4 regions of the Defluviitalea raffinosedens genome follow, and region 3 is predicted to be linked to each of the others. Evidence: predicted binding sites of a transcription regulator. Region 3 holds the regulator's gene; each other region holds the start of a gene.

Region 1 (5,352 bases), on a different contig from region 3:
TCTTGTCAACGGCTTCCACAAATCCCCTAAAAATTCATGTATTATATTGACTTATATATGTTATCATAATATTATAATATTGAAACAAATATTGGGGTGAACTTATGGACATAAAATCCTTAGAAAAAACGGCAGAAATCCTGAAAGCTCTCGGTCATCCGGCAAGACTTTGTATCGTAAAAGGACTTTTGGAAAACGGCGGATGCAATGTATCCTATATGCAAAATTGTATTGGTCTTCCTCAATCCACTGTATCTCAACATATATCCAAATTAAAAGCTGCAGGTATTATAGAAGGGGTAAGATGTGGACTGGAAATTACCTATAAAGTTGTCGATGAAGACGTCATTAAAGTTATGAATGCATTATTTCCTTCAGAAAAAAAATAAAGAGCAAATGCTCTTTATTTTTTTGCGATTTTTTCCACATTACCCATATAAGGTCTTAAGGCCTTAGGAATGATGATACTTCCATCTTCCTGCTGGAAGTTTTCTAAGATGGCTGCGGTAGTTCTTCCGATTGCAACACCACTTCCATTTAAGGTATGAACAAACTGCGCCTTGTCTTCTGCCTTATCTTTATATTTTATATTGGCTCTTCTTGCCTGAAAGCTTTCAAAATTACTGCAGCTGGATATTTCTACATATCGATTATAGCTGGGCATCCATACTTCTATATCGTATTTCATAGCCGCTGTAAAGCCAAGATCTCCTATACATATCTTTACTACCCTATAGGGAATTTCTAATAATTGAAGGATTTCTTCTGCATCTCTTGTGAGCTTTTCTAATTCTTCATAAGAATCTTCAGGCTTTGTAAACTTAACCAGTTCTACTTTATTAAACTGATGTTGGCGAATAACACCTCTGGTGTCTCTTCCGGCAGATCCAGCTTCCGCTCTGAAGCAAGCCGTATATGCGCAGTGCTTAATTGGAAGTTTGGAACCATCTAAAATTTGATCTCTGTACATATTCGTTACAGGTACTTCAGCCGTTGGCACAAGGAAGTAATCTGTGTTTTCTACTTTGAATGCGTCTTCTTCAAACTTTGGCAGCTGACCTGTTCCAATCATACTTCTTCTGTGTACCATAAAAGGAGGGAATACTTCTTCATATCCGTGTTTTTCTGTATGAACATCGAGCATAAAATTCATAAGTGCTCGTTCAAGTCTTGCGCCAAGCCCCTTATAAACTGTAAATCTTGCCCCTGTAATTTTGGCTGCAGTTGCAAAATCTAATATATCTAGATTTTCTCCTAATTCCCAGTGAGGCTTTGGCTCAAATTCAAATTGTCTTGGAGTTCCGAATTTACGAACTTCTACATTATCCTCGTCACTGTCTCCCATGGGAACAGAAGGATGTGGGATGTTTGGAATGGTTAAAAGCAGATTTTCTAATTTTTCATCTACTTCTTTTAATTCCCCATCTAATTCTTTGATCTTACCAGACAATTCTTTCATTTCTTCTAGAATTTTAGAAACATCTTTTCCTTCTTTTTTAAGGATTGGAACTTGCTTTGAAACAGCATTTTGCTTGCTTTTAAGCTGTTCCACCTCCTGAAGAATTGCTCTTCTTTTTTCATCCAGTACCAAAAAGTCATCCAGATTAAAATCTTCTTTTCTAAATTTTAGAGCTTCTTTTACTTCTTCAAAATTGTTTCTAAGCAGTTTAACATCTAACATCTTTATACCTCCTTTTAAATTTAAAAGCCCCCGTCCTAATTAAAGGACGAGAGCTGTCTCGCGTTGCCACCTTTTTTGTTATACATTAAGAATAATATATAACCTCTCTTAAGTGAGATAAAGGTCACAACCCTTCTGATTTATCATCAGCAGCTAAGAAAGTGGATCGTTTTATATTCTAAATCGGTTTCCACCTACCACCGACTCTCTGTATTAGAATGATAAAACTATTCTTTCCTCATCACTATTTTTTCATTCTTAAATTGATTTTATTATAGCATATAAAAAATTTTTTTCAACGTATAAATTTTATGTATAAAACTTAATGTAAGTGGTTATCCTTAAAGTGTACCCAATGTAAGGTACATCGCTAAATCCCCCCTCAACCTGGTGCTTCTCCCCCCTGAAGCCCAGGTCTTTTTTTATTTTGATTTTTCTTTACTTTGAATCAGGTATTATATACAATATGAATAGGGTGACTGAGGGAGGGGTTATCATGGAACGTATTATAAAGGTTCCAGTGGAGATGTTAGAACCTGGAATGATTCTTGGAGAAGATATAGATCATTTTTTTGGAAATATTCTTCTTAAAAAAGGTCATGTTCTGGATCAGCATTTGATTGACAAATTGGCAGAATTCCATGTTGAGTATGTATATATAAAAAAAGCTATGGAAGAAGAATATAGCTATACATCTCCAAATAATGTAATGTTTGACGAAATGGCATATATTAATTATTACGAAGAAGCCATTAAAATCATGTCCCAAATCTCTCATGATATAAGGCTTGGAAAAACATTAAAAATTCGAACTGTACGCAATGTTATCCATAGACTTTTAGAACAGGCTTTTGCAAAAAATAATATTCTTTATTGCTTAAATCTTATTAAAAACTTTGATGATTATACTTATACCCATTCTATTAATGTATGTCTTCTTGCCACCACTTTGGGGAAATGGCTGGGACTTTGTGATAAAGATTTAAATCAATTAGCCTATAGTGCCCTCTTTCACGATATCGGAAAATATAAAATTCCCCCTGAAATATTGAATAAACCCGGTAAATTGACTCCTGAAGAATATGAAATCATGAAACAGCATCCTGCTTACGGATATGAAATAGTCAAAAATATAATAGGGATCAGCCCTGATGTGGCCTATGGGGTTTTAATGCATCACGAAAAGATTAATGGAACAGGCTACCCTTTAGGTCTTGTAGGCAATCAAATTCATTTTTTTGCTAAAATTATTAGCATAGCCGATATTTATGATGCTCTTACTTCTGACAGAGTCTATCATAGAAAGATCTCTCCTTTCCAAGCTGCTGAAAGAATTTCCAGAGAAAGCTATTCAAATATTGATCCCGATATTTCATCAACATTTTTAAATAATATTTCTACTTTTTACATAGGATGTACAGTGGTTTTAAACACCAATGAAAAAGGTAAAATCATATATCTGTATCCAAACAAACCAACCCGTCCTTTAATAGAATTAGAAAATGGTGAATATATAGATTTAACAAAGGATGAATATTTAGATGTCATGATTGAGGATTTATTGTCTTCTTAAAGGAGATATTAAATTTTTTTATGACGAATTGTTAAATTTTTGTCATTCTTTTTTTAAGTATTTTATTGTTAAAAATATACAATTTGCATACTGTATACATGATCAAATCTTACAATTTGCAGGCTTTTTGCCCTATTTTTATGTGAGATATTTTTTTGGATTTTAATTGACAATATGTAGATTTCTATGATATTATAGGGTCGAAAGTTTAATAAATAACAAACTTTCTTTTTATTTTAATAATATTGTTAATTATTTAACACACTATTCTAAGGAGGTTATGGTATGGAAGAAAAGAAAAACAAAAATAACGTTGAAGTGAATGTAACTTCTATGATTGATACACTTGTTAAGAACGCGCAAAAAGCTTTAGATGAATATATGAATTTAGATCAGGAAACTGTTGACCGCATTGTTAAAGCCATGGCATTGGCAGGACTTGATCAACATATGTATTTGGCTAAACTGGCAGTAGAAGAAACCGGCAGAGGTATCTATGAAGATAAGATCACTAAAAATATTTTTGCAACAGAGTATATTTACCACAGCATAAAATATGAAAAAACTGTTGGTGTTATTGAAGAAAATGAAGAGGAAGATTACATGGAAGTTGCTGAGCCTGTAGGAATCGTTGCAGGAGTAACTCCAGTAACCAACCCTACTTCAACAACCCTTTTTAAATCCATTATTGCAGCAAAAACAAGAAATCCCATCATTTTTGCATTCCACCCCTCTGCACAAAAATGCTCCGCTGAAGCTGCAAGAATCGTTCGTGAAGCAGCAATCAAAGCAGGAGCTCCAGAATATTGCATTCAATGGATTGAACACCCATCTGTTGAAGCTACTCAATCTTTAATGAATCACCCAAATGTATCTCTGATCCTTGCAACCGGTGGTTCCGGTATGGTTAAAGCCGCATACTCATCCGGTAAACCAGCTCTTGGCGTTGGACCTGGAAACTGCCCTTGCTTCATAGAAAAAACTGCAAATATTGAAAGAGCTGTAACAGATTTAATTCTTTCCAAATCCTTTGATAATGGTATGATTTGTGCTTCTGAACAAGCTGTAATTATTGAAGCTCCAATCTATAAGCAAGTAACCGATTATATGAAGGCGCACAAATGCTATTTTGCAACCAAAGAGGAAATCAAAAAATTAGAACCTGTAATCATTAACATGGAAAAAATGGCTGTAAATCCAAACATCGTTGGTATGCCTCCTTATAAGATTGCAGAATTAGCTGGTATCACCATTCCAAAGGATACTAAAGTGCTCTGCTGTGAAATCGATGGTGTAGGAGAAAAATATCCTTTATCCAGAGAAAAACTTTCTCCAGTTCTTGCAGTAGTTAAGGCCAAAGATGTTGAAGAAGGCATCAGAATGGCGGAAATTATGGTTGAACTTGGAGGTTTAGGCCATAGTTCTGTAATCCATTCTAATGACGATAAAGTAATTGAAGAATTCTCCAATCGCCTGAAAACAGGACGTATTATTGTCAATGCCCCTTCTACCCACGGAGCAATAGGAGATATCTATAATACGAATATGCCTTCTCTGACACTTGGATGTGGCTCTTACGGAAGAAACTCCACCACATCCAATGTAACGGCTGTTAACTTAATTAATAAGAAAAGGGTGGCAAAAAGAAGAGTGAATATGCAATGGTTTAAAGTTCCAGAAAAGATTTATTTTGAAGCAGGTTCTGTTCAATATTTAAGCAAGATGCCAGATATAAGCCGTGCTTTTATTGTAACAGATCCATCTATGGTTAAGCTCGGATACGTAGACAAAGTATTGTATCACTTAAGAAAAAGACTTGACTATGTACATTGCGAAATCTTCAGTGAAGTAGAGCCCGATCCTTCTTTAGAAACCATTCAAAGAGGCGTAGAGTTAATGAATAACTTTAAGCCTGATGTCATCATTGCTCTTGGTGGTGGTTCTGCTCTTGATGCTGCTAAGGGAATGTGGCTCTTCTATGAACATCCGGAAGCAGACTTTACAGGCATGGCACTGAAATTCATGGATATCAGAAAGAGAATTTATAAATTCCCAAAAATGGGTAAGAAAGCAAAGATGGTGGCAATTCCAACCACAT
Region 2 (5,352 bases), on a different contig from region 3:
TAAAAAACGCACCGGGAGCCAAAATCATAATTAACGCTGGCTGATAGGAAGAAGGAAGAATTTGAATACCAAAGATTTTTCCCGCACCTAAAATTTCTCTAATTGCTCCTATGGTTGTTAAAGCTAAAGTAAATCCTAATCCCATACCTAATCCATCCATTATTGATGGCAAAATCTTGTTTTTTGAAGCGTAAGCCTCGGCTCTGGCTAAAATAATACAGTTTACAACAATTAAGGGGATAAATAACCCTAATTGACTGTACAGGCTAGGCACAAATGCTTTTAAAGTAAATTCTATTAAAGTTACTAAACTGGCAATAATAACAACATATGCAGGTATACGAATTTTAGATGGTATAAATTTTCTAAGTAATGATATAAACAAATTGGAACCAACCAATACGGCAGTAGTAGCCAAGCCCATTCCTATACCGTTTTCAGCTCCCGTCGTAACAGCCAAGGTAGGACACATTCCAATTACCTGAACAAACGTTGGGTTCTCTGCTATTATCCCATTGGAAAGTCTTTCAATTAATTTTTTCAATGTCATCCACCCCCTTAGTTAAAATCGAAGTTGATCTCATTGGTATCTGTGTTAACCCTATGTTTAAGCAAATTAAGTACTTCATTTACTCCTGATGTAACCGCTTTAGTTGTGATTGTTGCTCCAGTAATTGCCTGAATTTCATCATCTGCACCAGGAGTAGTCTTTACGACTTTAAGTTCACCCGATTTTCCCTCATATTGAGATGTAAAAGCGGCATTTTGGGCATTTGCTCCTAACCCCGGAGTTTCAGAATGACTTACAACTTTCACTCCTTGAAGCACTCCATCTTTGGATACACCAACCATCATCTCAATCGCACCGCCGTATCCTTTAGGGGCCACTTTAACTGCAAAGCCTTCCAAAGTATCTCCTTTATAGCCTGCATTCACTTCTAAAATTATGGAATCTTCCGGTAAATCTACCTCTATAAATTCAAATTTATCTGCCTGAGGAAGTGTTTGTTTCATGGCTTCTTCTTTAGATTGCTGAACCTGTTTTGCTATAGGTTCTTTAGTAATTTCATTGGCAAATCCAAGCAATCCTCCTGCAACAGCAGTTATAACAAATAAAACAAGTCCAAGCTTTACTATTTCTCTCATTTTTTCACCTCCCCAAAGATTCGAGGTTGAGTATATCGGTCAATGAGAGGAACTGCTAAATTCATAATCAATATGGAATAAGAGACTCCTTCCGGATAACCTCCATAAAGACGAATCACCGCAGTAATAATTCCACAGCCTAATCCCATAATGTACTGTCCTTTAATTGTAACAGGAGAAGATGCATAATCTGTCGCCATAAAGAATGCTCCCAAGAAAAGTCCTCCTGTAAAAATCTCATAGATGGCATTAGAATAGAACATCCCATCTCTTCCCAAGATCCATGTAAGTACCAATACTGTTCCAATAAATGTTGCAGGAATTCTAATAGAAATCACTTTTTTGTATATTAGATATACCCCACCAATTAAAAGGGCTATTACAGAAGTTTCTCCTATACATCCCCCTACGTTCCCCAAGATTAAATCCGTGATGGAAGGAAGTGCTCCACTGCCTTCTTTTAAGATTCCTAAGGGAGTTGCTGTTGTAACACCATCTATAGTCCAAGTAGTCATTTGCACCGGCCAGGAAGCAAGTAAAAACGCTCTTGCTGCTAATGCCGGATTAATAAAGTTTTGTCCCAAGCCACCAAATAATTGTTTCGCAATAATAATCGCAAAAGCTCCACCAACAATGGGAAGCCAAAATGGAACTGTAGGTGGCAAATTCAAAGCAAGAAGTAATCCTGTAACAGCAGCACTATAATCATTAACCGTAATCTTTTGATGTGTTAGTTTTTGCCACAAAGCCTCTGCTCCAATACAGGATGCAACGGACAGTAAAACAACAATTAAAGCATGAAATTTAAAAACCCATATCCCTACTAATGTAGCGGGAAGTAATGCAATTAAAACATCTCTCATGATACCCTGTATCGAATCCTTTGAATGTATATGAGGAGATGAAGACACCGTATACATTTCCGTTGACATTAAGTCTCCCCCTTTATGCATTTTTTCTTCTATTGTTTAATATAGTTTTTTTAGCCGTACGGATCGATTGAACCAAATGCCTCTTTGCAGGGCAAGTAAATGAGCAACTTCCACATTCAATACAATCCATACCATGAGATAATTCAAATTTTTCCATATCGTAATTTATTGCATATTGATTAAGTTGCAAAGGCAGTAAATTCATTGGACAAACAGAAACACATTTGCCGCAACGGATGCAATTCCTTTCTTCTGGTAAACCTGCTTCTTCCTTTGATAAACATAAAATTGCAGAAGTACCTTTAATAACTGGAACATCCAAAGACGATAAAGCAATCCCCATCATAGGACCACCGGATATTACTTTTACAGGTTCTGACGCAAATCCCCCTGCTGCTTCTATCAGTTCTCTATATGAAGTTCCCAGTCTTACTTTAAAGTTTTTAGGATCTTTAATTGCTCCGCCAGTTACTGTTACAATTCGTCTCATTAATGGTCGTCCTTTAACGACAGCTCTTTGGATTGCAACAGCAGTATCAATATTTTGAACAATACATCCTACATCTGCCGGAAGTCCTCCTGATGGTACTTCCCGTCCTGTAATAGCATAGATCAGTTGTTTTTCTGCCCCTTGAGGGTACTTTGTTTGCAAAACTTTAACTTCAATATTGGATACTCCTTCTAATGCTTCTTTTAATGCTTTTACTGCATCCATTTTGTTATTTTCTACACCAATATAGCCTTTCGCCTGTGGAAACAGTTGAAGAATAATCTTTAGCCCTTCGATCACTTTATCCGTTTCTTCCAGCATAATACGGTGATCGGAAGTTAAATAAGGCTCGCATTCTGCTCCATTGATAATAATCGTATCAATATTTTTTTCAGGTGGAGGAGACAATTTTATATGAGTAGGAAATCCAGCTCCACCCATTCCGACTATTCCAGCTTCTTTAATGATTTCGACAATCTGTTCCTTCGATAAATTTTTGTAATCTCCCTTTGGTCCTAAAGATTCATGTTCTTCATACAAACCATCATTTTCAATAATAACCGATAATACTTTACTTCCATTAGGATGCAGCATAGGGGTAACATCTTTAACAATACCTGAAACCGAACTATATATTGGAGATGAAACAAAAGCCTTGGCTTCTCCGATCTTTTGTCCCACCAAGACTTTATCTCCCTTTTTCACTATTGGTTCACAGGGTGCTCCTATATGTTGAGACATAGGAAAAACCAGATCTCCTTTGGGAAGAAGCGTTTCAATTGGTTTATTTTCTGTAAAGTGCTTTCCATCCGGAGGATGAATACCCCTTTTAAATGTAAGTAATTTCATATTATTCCCCCTATCTCATCAAGTAGAACTTTTAATAATTAAAAGGATTTCATGTATATATGATAATACAAATAAATCGACTACTCAACAAATGATAAAAAATGCACAAAAAATTTTGAAATGTATTCCAAATATCTCTCATGCATTTGTTAGTCCAAAGCCAAGTATTTTGTATACAATAAACCAAACACGCTTAACTACATTAATCAAAAATTTTTTAAAAAAATTTTGGGGCTCTAAGATTTTTGTCTAATTTCTGTCAAATTCTCAGAGATGTATTCCTTAAGCCACGCTATTACAGAAAGTTCATTAATAGGAACATCTCCTAAAATATTCTTCACTTCTTGTGTGTCAAATTCAAATATTCTGTCATTATATCTGTGATAATATTTAAATTCAATGTCCGGATTGGACAAAATCAAATTTGCAATAGTGCTCACAATGTCTCCCAATGGCGCTCTATCTATATGGTCATACTCCATCCATGCATTTAATTTTGTTCCTTGTCCTAAAGTACTTTGAATTTCTACATCCCCATTACACCTGTTACACGCTGCCGCCAGCAAAGGTACTCCAAGCCCAACTTTTCGTGTGGTTCTGGTGGTTGTAAAAGGATTTTTTATGGTCTTCACAAAGTTTTCATCCATTCCTTTTCCATTGTCTTCAATCTTAATTTCAAAAAGATTCTTTTCTAAATCCTCAATAATTTCTAGTTTTATTTCAGTTGCTTCAGCCCGTACACTGTTTTCTATAATATCCAGTATGTGTAATGATAGTTCTTTCATGATTTATTCTCCCCTGTCTTCATAAAATCTGTTTTGTTTAAAAATATATTTTGATTTTAACGCAATTAAAAAATAAATCAAGAATTTGGCATTTTCCAAACAGATACTGTAATAACATATTAATATCGCACCAGTACAATTAAGTAATCACTGTTCAACCTCTTCAACACGATCCATGGAGCTTTAGTCCATATAAAAAGGAGGTTTTTTAGAATGAATCATTTTGTATCAATACAGTTGGATAAAAAAAGCAAAATTCCTCTTTACCAGCAATTGGGAGATGCTTTATGTGAACTCATTCAAAAAGGAATTTTAAAGCCCAATACCAAACTGCCTACGATCCGTACTCTGGCATCACAGTTAAAGATTAATAATGCTACAGTGGTAAATGCCTATAAATATTTAGAAAGCAAAGGAGTTGTTTACGCACAAATGGGCAGCGGCACCTACGTCTCTCCGCTTCCTTTAGAAATGATTACTTTTCCTGTTTTACCTGAGAAAGATCATGATCTAAAACTTAAGCAAATTTCTATTTCAAAAAATACGATTAATTTTGCAAATATTTCTCCTCCTACAGATTTGTTTCCTGTAAAAGATTTTAAAGAAATGTTCAATGAAGTACTGGATCGGGATAAAGGCAAAGCATTCAATGTTCAGGATGATTATTGTTATGACCATCTGCAGGAATCTATTGCAGATTATCTAACTACATATGGCATCCACACATCAAAAGACAACATTCAAATCATTTCTGATACTCAACACGGTATAGATATTCTCTCAAAAACTCTGCTTCAATTCGGAGATGTTATATTTGTTGAAAAACCTGCTTTCTACGGCACCATTGCTGCTTTTGCAAACAGAGGAGCACGTATAGTAGAAATCCCTTTAAATTTTGACGGCATGGATATTTCATTGTTAGAAGGCTGTCTCAAATTATATCAGCCTAAGTTTATTTACATAACCCCTTATTTTCAGAACCCCACCGGATATTCATATTCTCTTGCCAAAAAAAAGATTATTTTAAATTTAGCTGAAAAGTACAATACATATATTATAGAAGAGGATTATGTAAGTGACTTAAATTATTCTGATAAACCCATCGTTCCTTTAAAAGCATTGGATAAACAAAACAGAGTAATCTATATTA
Region 3 (5,352 bases):
TTATTATGACATGGATGACGTTTTTGAGATCAAGAGTAAAGAAGGGGAATACTGTGAAGTGGATATAAAAATCCCATTATAGGGGGGCTGTAGATGTATAAGGTAATGATTATCGATGATGAAAAATCCCTTAGAAATCTATTGAAGAATGCTATCCAATGGGGAGAGTTAGGGCTTGAAATAGCTGGCGAAGCAGCCAGTGGCATTGAAGCCATTAATATTATTGATGAAATTAAGCCGGATATTGCATTTGTAGATATTAAGATGCCCTTTATGGACGGAATAGAATTTTCAAGAGTAGCCATTCAGCGGTATCCGGATTTAAAAATAGTCATTCTGACTGCATTCAGTGATTTTGAGTATGCAAGAGAGTGCATAGGCATTGGTGTGTGTGAATATTTGTTAAAACCCATAGTACGGGCAGATATTAAAGCAGCTCTGGAAAAAATCATTAAAAAACTGGATGAAGAACGTCCAAAGAAAGCAGAAAAAGAAGTTACAGTGGTTCCCGGGAATGACACGATCCGTAAAATTGAAGAATATATTCGAAAAAATTATACTCAGGCGGATTTGAACTTAACATCCATTGCTCAGACTTTCGGATTTAATGCAAGTTATTTAAGCCGGTTGTTTAAAACAGAAACTGGGAAAAACTTAATAGATTACCTTACAGAATGCAGAATGGAACAAGCAATAGCTTATGCCAAACAAGGGATGCTCATGTATATGACGGCCAAAATGGTTGGTATTCCTGATCCCAATTATTTTGGGAAGTGCTTTAAAAAATACACGAATCAAACGTACTCTGATTTTATGAAGCAATGCAAAAATGCAACATAAAACGAGCCAAAGCATATTGGCTCGTTTAATTTTTATATGAGAAAACAGTTATATTCCAAGCATAGACTGCAGCTCATCCCATTGCTCATAAAGACGCTCCAGTTCTTCTTCTAACTGACTCTTCTTATCCAGCATTTCCGCAGATTTTTTGGGATTTGTATACACTTCTTCCAAGCAGAGCTGTTCATTGATTGCTTCTATTTCATTTTCTGTCTCATGAATTTGCTTTTCTATTTTCTCAATACTTCCCTGAAGTTTCCTCTGTTGTGCCTGTTCTTCTTTTCTTTTCAGCCATTCTTCTTTTGAAGAAGATTTTTCCGCAGGAACAGTTTCTTTTTCTGTATGTTCGAATTTGATTTGATTTCTTTTTTCAATATAATAATCATAATTACCGAGATACTCTTTTATGCCATGAGGGGTAAGTTCCAGGACCTTATCAGCTGTTCGATTGATAAAATAGCGGTCATGGGAAATATATAGTACCGTTCCCTCATAATGATTTAATGCATCTTCCAGTACTTCCTTGGATAAAAGGTCCAGATGGTTCGTCGGCTCGTCCAGGAGCAGAAAATTACCTTCTGAAAGCATAATTTTTGCAAGAGATACCCTTCCTTTTTCTCCGCCGCTTAAGCTGGAGATTTCCTTAAATACATCATCTCCGGTAAATAAGAATGCTGCCAGGATATTTCGTATTTCTCCAAGGGTTAAAGTTGGATAAGCGTCCGATATTTCGTCAATAATAGTTTTGTTATAAGATATATTTTGATGTTCCTGATCATAGTAACCGATTTTTACATTCGTACCAAGTCGAAAGAATCCACTGTCAGGATCAATTTGGTCCAATAATATACGAAAAAGAGTTGTTTTACCGACTCCATTGGGACCGATCAGAGCAACTTTTTCGCCTCGTTTTAAATCAAAGGAAACATTTTCAAAGAGTTTACGATTGCCAAAAGCTTTTGATAAATTCTCCACATGAAGAACATCATTGCCGCTTTGGATTTTTGGCTCTAATGTAAGCTTCATGGAAGAAGGGAGGGCTTCAGGGCGTTCAATTCTTTCTATCTTTTCCAAAGCTTTTTCGCGGCTTCTGGCTCTTTTTATAGACTTTTCACGATTAAAGGAGCGAAGAGTTTGAATGACTTCTTCCTGGCGCTTGATTTCTTTTTGCTGAGCGAGATACTGGTTCATTTGTATTTCACGGTTGATTTGCTTGTATTTTGCATAGAATGAATAGTTTCCATTATATACAGATGATTTAGTGTTTTCGATTTCAATGACTTTCGTAGCAATACGGTCCAGAAAATATCTGTCATGGGATATAATCATAACTGTACCGGAATAACTTTTTAAGAAATCCTCCAGCCATTCGATCGCACTGATGTCCAGATGATTGGTTGGCTCATCCAGCAGTAGAACAGAAGGACTGGATAAAAGAAGTTTTGCCAGGGCAACCCGGGTTTTCTGTCCTCCGGAGAGTATATTAATGGGTTTGCTTATTTCACTTTCATCAAAACCTAATCCTTTTAATACTCCTTTGATTTGGCTTTTGAAGCCATATCCGTTCTTTTCTTCAAACTCATGCTGGAGCAGGGAATACTGACGCATAAGATTTGAGAGATCTTCCCCTTTATGAGCACTCATTTTTTCTTCAAGAAGACGGATGGAAGACTCTATTTCAAGAAGTTCGGAAAAAACAGTCATCATTTCATCCAAAATCGTATTATTTGTATTAATTTCCATGTTTTGAGAAAGATAACCTATAGAGGTATCCTTAGCTTTAAAAATTTCACCGCTGTCATAAGATAGTTCTCCGGCCAGAATTTTAAATAAAGTGGATTTACCTGCACCGTTTACACCAACAATAGCTACTTTCTCTTTTTCTTCTATTTGAAAGGTAATATTTTTAAGTATGATATCCGTTCCAAAGGTTTTGGTGATATCTTTACACGCCAAAATCATATTGCCACCTCTTACATTTGATCATAAGCATACTATAAACTATGATATCAAAAAGCCGACCAAAAAGAAAGGCGTGATTGACATTATTTTTGTATCAATGTTATACTTTAAACATACTTTATGTTACATTAGGCGAAAGGAGCTAGAATCAATTGGATACAGATAGAAGAATTTCAATTGCCGTAGTAAAGCGGTTGCCTAGGTATTATCGATACTTGGGAGAGCTTCTAGAGAACGATATCACTCGTATTTCATCCAAGGAACTCAGTGAACGAATGGGAGTAACAGCTTCCCAAATTCGTCAAGATTTAAACAATTTTGGAGGATTTGGACAGCAGGGATACGGGTATAATGTAGAATATTTATATAACGAGATTGGAAAAATATTAGGGCTGAACAATACATATAAGTTTATTATTGTTGGTGTGGGGAATTTAGGACAAGCCTTAGCAAACTATACTAAATTCGAAAAAAGAGGATTTATTCTTAAAGGTTTGTTTGATGTGAATCCGAGATTGATAGGTATGACGATCAGAGGGATAGAAGTCAGAGATATTGATGAAATGGAGTCTTTCGTAAAAGAAAACAAGATTGACGTTGCATTTCTTACTTTACCTAAGTCTAAAGTCAGAAAGGTTGCAGAAGACTTGGCAAAGTGGGGAATCAAAGGCTTATGGAATTTTTCTGCTGTGGACTTGGATCTTTCACCTGATGTGGTGGTTGAGGATGTCCATTTATCCGATAGTTTAATGATCATGTCTTATAACATTAACCGAAAAAAGCTTAAAAAAGAAGCAGAGATGAAAAAACAAAACAAATGATAGGAAGTGCGTGAAGACAACATGAACATATCCGAATTTCTTATTAGCCCTATTGCAGGAAGTGTAATAGGGTATTTTACCAATTGGCTTGCGATTAAAATGCTTTTTCGCCCTCATGAAGAAAAAAGGATTTTTGGGATGAAAGTACCTTTTACTCCCGGGTTAATTCCCAAAGAAAAAAATAGAATAGCCAAAAAGGTGGGCGAAACTGTAGGAAAACATCTTCTTTCTGAAGAGGCTTTGGTAAAGGCATTGGTGGATGAAAAAGTTCTTGAAAGTTTAAGAAGTATAACAGCCAATGCTTTTTATAGTCTAAGAAATAATGAAGAAAGCCTGGATACCATTCTCACTGAAATTTTAGGAGATCATAAGAACAGTACCATAGACTCCATAGAAAATACTTTAAGTCAGTTTATCTTCAGTAAAATTAGCGATCAGCAAGTATTGGACGAAATAACTTCATTAATTATGCATCCTATTAAAAGTATTTTAACCAGAAAAGTGGAAGACATACCTGTAGAAAATATAATTCAGTCTGACTTTTTGCAGGGTGATACCTTTAGACAATGGATTATAGGCGAAATTATAGAACTAAAAGACAGAATTCAAAATGAAGAGCGTACCATGTCAGAAATCATCCCGGATTCATGGATGATCTATGTGAAAGAAGTTATAAGAGACTATTTTCCTGGTTTGGTTACTCTTCTCATAGACTATATGAATAAACCCTTTATACAGCAGAAATTAAAGCAGATTCTTTTGGAACTGATACAGGCGAATTTAGGGAAACTGGCACTTATGTTCGTAGATGCAGACAAAATATATGACAAGACGCTTCGATATATAGAAGAAAGCGCACAAAACGAAGAAAAACGAGAAGAAATTCTAAAGCAAATTAACAGTTTTATAGATTATGTCGTAGAAAAACCTGTAAAGGAATGGGCAGACAAAATTCAGCTGGCCCATCATACAAGCGAAATAGAGGATATACTCAATAAAGTAATCTTATATTTTACAAAAGAAGAAACACTGGAAAAACTTAAGGCAATGATTAAAGAATACATGAGTAAGCAGGATCTTACTGTACTTACTTTAATCACTGCAATTAAGCCTAATATAGTTCAGGATATGCATCAATGGATCAGAGAATATCTGGAAAACCTTATTCAAAAAAATGAGATTTTCAAAAAAATAAATCTTTTTATTTCAAAAGAAATAAAAAGATCCTTAGAGGTCCCTGTTTCTCGTTGGGTGAAAAGAATTGGAAAATCATTGGAGGAAAAGATACAAGATGCCGTTATAAAATATTACAAGCTAATCATTACGAGTAAATCCTCTGAAATCGCTGCCCTGCTGGACATTCCTCATATAGTTGAAGAAAGGATCATGGACTTCGAAACGGATTATACTGAACAGATCATTTTATCCGTTGTGGACAGAGAACTAAAAGCCATAACCTGGTTAGGAGGTCTTTTAGGCTTTATCATAGGATTTTTTCCGGTGTTGTTTTAATAGTTTTGAAACATTTTTTCAATCGTATTATTTCGTTTATTTTTTTCAGGACTTACCGTTATATCCAGCAAAAGGTTTGAGACATATACTCTCTCAATCCATTCTTCGGATGAACGGGCATTAAGTCCTTTTTTTATACTTTCTGTAAAATAATCCGTTCCGCCCATTTTAGTGAGTTGCTCATAATCAAGAGTTGGAATGATTTCTAATATAGCGA
Region 4 (5,352 bases), 330 kb from region 3:
GGTGGAGCTTTGCATAATCTCTTTAATTTCATCTACATAATCATCCATCTGAAAATACACCAGATTATGCTTTCGCATAATGGCAGATACAGGGATACTCTGATTGATTAATTTTATTGTTTTAAAAAAACTGTGAGGCACCTTGACTACTGCACAGCTTAAGTCTTCTCCAAGATCAAGGGATAGGTTAAAATCTTTATCCCCAGCTACAATAATACATCCTGCCCCGGCATTTTTTACTTTTTCCTGTATATCTTTATCACAGCCTATAATTAAAATATCGCCTCTAGAAAGCTTTTGACCTTTTAATAAAGTAGAATCCGTATAAATACTTCCTTCTACATATTCATAAGGGTATCTCCCTCCTAAAATTTCTCCGTCCAAAACCTTAATGAGATTAGAAAATCTGGTTTTATTATTCTTTATTGCCATCTCGTCCGAAAATTCCATATAAGATGCCGCAATATCTTTAAGAGATACAATCCCATTCAATCGGTCTTCTTCGTCCACTACAGGAATCATATTTCTTTCTACTTTTTTCATCAAATCCCATACGGATTTAATTGAATCATCTCTATGTACTACATAGGGCTTATAGAAATTTAAGTCTGCTACCTGAGGTTCTACATCAGAAAGCAGGGGCGGTGGAGCTGCTTTAAAAAAATTTAAAGCAAATTCAGTTTCTTTATTAATATTCCCTAAGCGAACCGCTTGAACATTTCTAAAACCCAGCTCCCGTTTTAAATGGGCGTAGGCAATGGCTGAGCAAATAGAGTCGGTATCTGGATTTTGATGTCCGAAAATGAAAATCGGTTTATCCACATCATTCACCGTCCCATCATTCTCCTGTATATATTGACTTGATATGTATATACGTCCGAACGATAATAAGATGTTTCATAAAATAATTTTATATCTTCTTCTGTTCTTGTAACCCCTTCTATCTTTAGCAAAGGAATGGCTTTACCAGACTCAAAAATTTTCATCATCATTTTGTCGGAAATCAGCGCTTCAATGGTTAAAAAAGTTGATTCAATATTATGGTTATAATTCTCTTTTAAGATCTTGTATAACGAAAGCGTTCCCAAATCATACTGATCTAACCCTTCACAATATTTTGTGGGTATGTAAACGGTCTCAAGAGCAGCAGGTATGGAATCTGCAAAACGCAGGCGCTTGATTTTATAAAAGGTCTGTTCTTCTTTCTCATCCAACATCTTGCTGATATTTTTTAGATTTCGTACCACTGAAAATTCCAAAACTTTGGTAGTTGGCGTATAACCCTGAGCTTTTAGGGTCTCTGTAAAACTCATCATATTTTCTTGTAAAAAACGAGGAGAGGATACAAAAGTTCCTCTTCCCTTTTCTCTATATAATTTCCCTTCTTTAACCAATTCATTGATGGCTTGTCGTGTAGTCATCCGGCTAATGCCATAGGTTTCACTTAATTGCCTTTCTGAAGGGATCATTTGATTCGGCTGAAAAATGCCTTCTTCTATTTGCTTTTCTATGATGGTTTTTAACTGTATATAATAAGGCAGAGGATTACTCTTATCAATTTTCAAACTATCACCTCCATTTCTCATTATTCTAACATTCCCTTATACAAGATTCAAACAGTTTTTATACTTAAACCTGCATTAAATAATGAAAGATTTCCTGGCAGACATCTTCTTTTTCTTCCCCGTCAAATATAAAGTGATTCGCATTTCTATAGTATATTTTCTTTTTCCATGGAGAAGCCGAGCGGCAAAAAAGATAATCGGCACTCTTCCATCGGACAGCTTCATCTTTTAATCCCTGAATAACAAGAAGAGGCGTTTTGATCTTTTCTACTAAAGGGATGCATTCACTAAGCCCCAAACTTAAGTGAATAGCTCCCCAAAAAGGTGTCTCATTAATCACGCGATAATAGTATTTTAGAGGATCATAACTTCTTTTTCGAATACATCTTTTAATATTCCCCAGGACCTTCCTAATATCTGCACAATAGATTGGTGTATTCACCGTCGCCAGTACATCTGCACCATAATTACAAGTAAGATAAAGTGCAACCAGCCCTCCCATGGAAAAACCAATGATTGCAACTCTTTTAAAGTTTTGCTTTAAATGTATGAATTCTTTTTCTGCATTGGAGATCCAGTCTCTCCATGTGGTTGTATTCCATTCTTTTTTAGTCCCTTTTATTCCTGCTAAAGTGGGAGATATGGTATAAATTCCCCTATCTTTTAAATAATCTGACAATATTTTAACATCTTTGGAGCAACTGTTAAATCCATGAAGTACAAGGACTGCCATATCATTTGCTTTAATCATTATATGTCCTCCACAGCAAGTATCATATATTTTTAATTTAGTTTTTCCCCAGTTTCCGCCTTAATTCAAACCAGCTTTTTACACTATTTGATGGAAATATTGACCATATTGTTAATGATTTATCATTTATATTTTTCATATTTTTTATCCTTTTTGTCTTATTAAAAATAATTATCATTTGTATTGTTTTCTCATTATTTTATCTTTTAGAATAATTGTCTTTTTAAGCGGATTTTAAAATAATTAATAACAATTATTATTTAAAAATCTATTGACGTGTATACAGTATTCATATATAATAGAATCAAACAATAAATTAATATTGTAACTGTGTTAAAAAAATAACACTTAATTGTATAAATAAAAAAGGAGGATGCCTTATGTTTGAACAATGGAAAGGTTTTAGCGAAGGTAACTGGACTAAAGAAATAGATGTCAGAGATTTTATTCAAAGAAATTACACCCCTTATGAAGGAGACGACTCCTTCCTTGCAGGACCAACTGAAAGAACTAAAAAGCTTTGGGATGAAGTTATGGAATTAACCAAAGTAGAAAGGGAAAAAGGAATCTTAGATGTTGAAACAAAGATCCCTTCAAGCATTACTTCCCACGGCCCTGGATATCTTGACAAAGATTTAGAGCAAATTGTAGGTTTTCAAACAGATAAACCTTTAAAAAGAGGTATTATGCCCTTTGGCGGAATCCGTGTCGTAGAAAAAGCATTGGATGCTTATGGCTATGAACTGGACCCAATAACCCGTGAAATATTTAAGAAATATAGAAAAACTCATAATGATGGAGTGTTTGATGCTTATACAGAAGAAATGAGAAAAGCAAGACACACTGGAATTATCACTGGTCTTCCAGATGCCTATGGCAGAGGCCGTATCATAGGAGACTATAGAAGAGTGGCTTTATATGGTGTTGACAGACTTATAGAAGAAAAGCAAAAAGAAAAGAAAGAACTCGAAGTAGAATATATGGAAAGCCCAATCATTCGCCTTCGTGAAGAAATCTCCGAGCAAATAAGAGCTCTTCAGGATTTAAAAGAAATGGCAAAGAATTATGGCTTTGATATAAGCAAGCCTGCATCTAATGCAAAAGAAGCAATCCAATGGACATATTTTGCATATTTAGGTGCTGTTAAGGAACAAGACGGTGCTGCCATGTCTTTGGGCCGCGTATCTACTTTCTTTGATATATATATTGAAAGAGACATGAAAGAAGGCATTTTAACAGAAGAACAAGCCCAAGAATTAATCGATCATTTCGTTATGAAATTAAGAATGGTTCGCTTCCTCAGAACACCATCTTATAATGAATTGTTCTCAGGAGACCCAACCTGGGTAACAGAATCCATCGGAGGTATGGGCGAAGACGGGAGAACCTTAGTAACAAAAAACAGTTTCCGTATTCTTCATACATTAAATAATTTAGGCCCTGCGCCAGAACCAAACTTAACCGTTCTATGGTCTGAAAGATTGCCTGAAAGCTTTAAAAGATTCTGCGCTAAGGTATCTATTGACACCAGTTCCATCCAATATGAAAATGACGACATCATGAGAAGATGGTACGGCGACGACTACGGAATTGCTTGCTGTGTATCTCCTATGAGAATTGGTAAACAAATGCAATTCTTTGGTGCCCGTGCAAACCTTGCAAAAGCCCTGTTATATGCAATCAATGGCGGTAGGGATGAAAAGAGCGGAGAACAAGTTACTCCTCAATTTGCACCTATTACTTCTGACTATCTTGATTATGATGAAGTCATGGAAAAATTCGATCAAATGATGGATTGGTTATCTCAAGTTTACATCAACACCCTCAATATCATCCACTATATGCATGACAAATACGCCTATGAAAAACTCCAAATGGCGCTTCATGATAAAGACATCCTTCGTACTTCCGCTTGCGGTATTGCAGGATTATCTGTTGTAGCCGATTCCTTATCTGCTATCAAATACAGCAAAGTAAAAGTTATAAGAAATGAACAAGGCTTAGCAGTTGACTACGAAATAGAAGGTGAATATCCTGCATTCGGAAATAACGATGAAAGAGTGGACTCCATTGCTATTGAAATCGTAGAAAGATTCATGAACAAATTAAGAAGACATAAAACTTACCGTGATTCTGTTCCGACATTATCCATCTTGACCATTACATCCAATGTGGTATACGGTAAGAAAACAGGAAATACGCCTGACGGAAGAAAAGCCGGCGAACCTTTTGCCCCAGGTGCTAACCCAATGCACGGAAGAGATAAAAAAGGTGCTATCGCATCTATGGCATCCGTTGCAAAACTTCCTTATCAACATGCACAAGACGGTATCTCTTATACCTTCTCCATCGTTCCTAAAGCTTTAGGAAAGTCCGAAGACGAAAGAGTATCTAACCTGGTGGGTATGCTGGATGGATATTTCCATGATGAAGGACATCACATCAATGTAAACGTCTTTGACAGAGAGACTTTACTCGATGCAATGGATCATCCTGAAAAATATCCTCAATTAACCATTCGTGTTTCTGGATATGCTGTTAACTTTATCAAACTTACAAGAGAACAACAATTAGATGTTATTAATAGAACTTTCCACGAAAGATTCTAAGTAAATATGTTATAATAAGAGAAAAAACATTAGTTTCTTCTCTTTTATCCTAAAGGAAAGGAGCCTTGTTATGAGTATAACTGGAAGAATTCATTCGATTGAAACTTGTGGAACCGTAGATGGTCCCGGCATTCGATTTGTGGTGTTTACACAAGGCTGTCCTCTTAGATGCCAGTACTGTCACAATCCTGATACCTGGAATATTGCGCACGGAGAAGAAACTACTGTTGAAAAGCTTATAAAGGAAATAGAAAAATATAAGTCTTATATGAAATTTTCTGGTGGTGGTGTTACTTTAACCGGAGGTGAACCTCTTATGCAGCCTAAGTTTACAGCTGAGCTGTTTCGTCAGTGTAAAGAAAGAGGCATTCACACAGCCCTGGACACCTCCGGATATATCCCCCTGGAACATGCAAAAGAAGTCCTG

Evidence for each region. The regulator Rex, encoded in region 3, represses fermentation and respiration genes when NADH is low (regulators of the CRP and FNR family bind a similar motif). The targets are predictions, from matches to a motif close to ATTGTTAANTANTTAACAAT.
Region 1: adhE (bifunctional acetaldehyde-CoA/alcohol dehydrogenase) is a predicted target of Rex. The motif match lies at 3,499-3,518, and genes of this name have one in related genera.
Region 2: rsxC (electron transport complex subunit RsxC) is a predicted target of Rex. The motif match lies at 3,508-3,527, and genes of this name have one in related genera.
Region 4: pflB (formate C-acetyltransferase) is a predicted target of Rex. The motif match lies at 2,424-2,443, and genes of this name have one in related genera.

Annotation. Positions count from the first base shown of each region.
Region 1 covers NZ_JAFBEP010000010.1:43,482-48,833, forward strand. Annotated here, with positions in the region: gene JOD07_RS08895 (ArsR/SmtB family transcription factor) at 105-389, shown strand; gene serS (serine--tRNA ligase) at 404-1,681, opposite strand; T-box leader at 1,721-1,932, opposite strand; gene JOD07_RS08905 (HD-GYP domain-containing protein) at 2,178-3,254, shown strand; gene adhE (bifunctional acetaldehyde-CoA/alcohol dehydrogenase) at 3,540-5,352, shown strand, end outside.
Region 2 covers NZ_JAFBEP010000006.1:123,290-128,641, forward strand. Annotated here, with positions in the region: gene rsxE (electron transport complex subunit RsxE) at 1-544, opposite strand, end outside; gene JOD07_RS06790 (RnfABCDGE type electron transport complex subunit G) at 559-1,146, opposite strand; gene JOD07_RS06795 (RnfABCDGE type electron transport complex subunit D) at 1,143-2,078, opposite strand; gene rsxC (electron transport complex subunit RsxC) at 2,092-3,417, opposite strand; gene JOD07_RS06805 (ATP-binding protein) at 3,654-4,202, opposite strand; gene pdxR (MocR-like pyridoxine biosynthesis transcription factor PdxR) at 4,416-5,352, shown strand, end outside.
Region 3 covers NZ_JAFBEP010000001.1:27,088-32,439, reverse strand. Annotated here, with positions in the region: gene JOD07_RS00175 (sensor histidine kinase) at 1-82, shown strand, start outside; gene JOD07_RS00170 (response regulator transcription factor) at 94-840, shown strand; gene JOD07_RS00165 (ABC-F family ATP-binding cassette domain-containing protein) at 889-2,802, opposite strand; gene JOD07_RS00160 (redox-sensing transcriptional repressor Rex) at 2,955-3,623, shown strand; gene JOD07_RS00155 (DUF445 family protein) at 3,645-5,135, shown strand; gene JOD07_RS00150 (hypothetical protein) at 5,132-5,352, opposite strand, start outside.
Region 4 covers NZ_JAFBEP010000001.1:357,383-362,734, forward strand. Annotated here, with positions in the region: gene JOD07_RS01760 (putative manganese-dependent inorganic diphosphatase) at 1-831, opposite strand, end outside; gene JOD07_RS01765 (GntR family transcriptional regulator) at 828-1,565, opposite strand; gene JOD07_RS01770 (alpha/beta hydrolase) at 1,630-2,316, opposite strand; gene pflB (formate C-acetyltransferase) at 2,697-4,925, shown strand; gene pflA (pyruvate formate-lyase-activating protein) at 4,996-5,352, shown strand, end outside.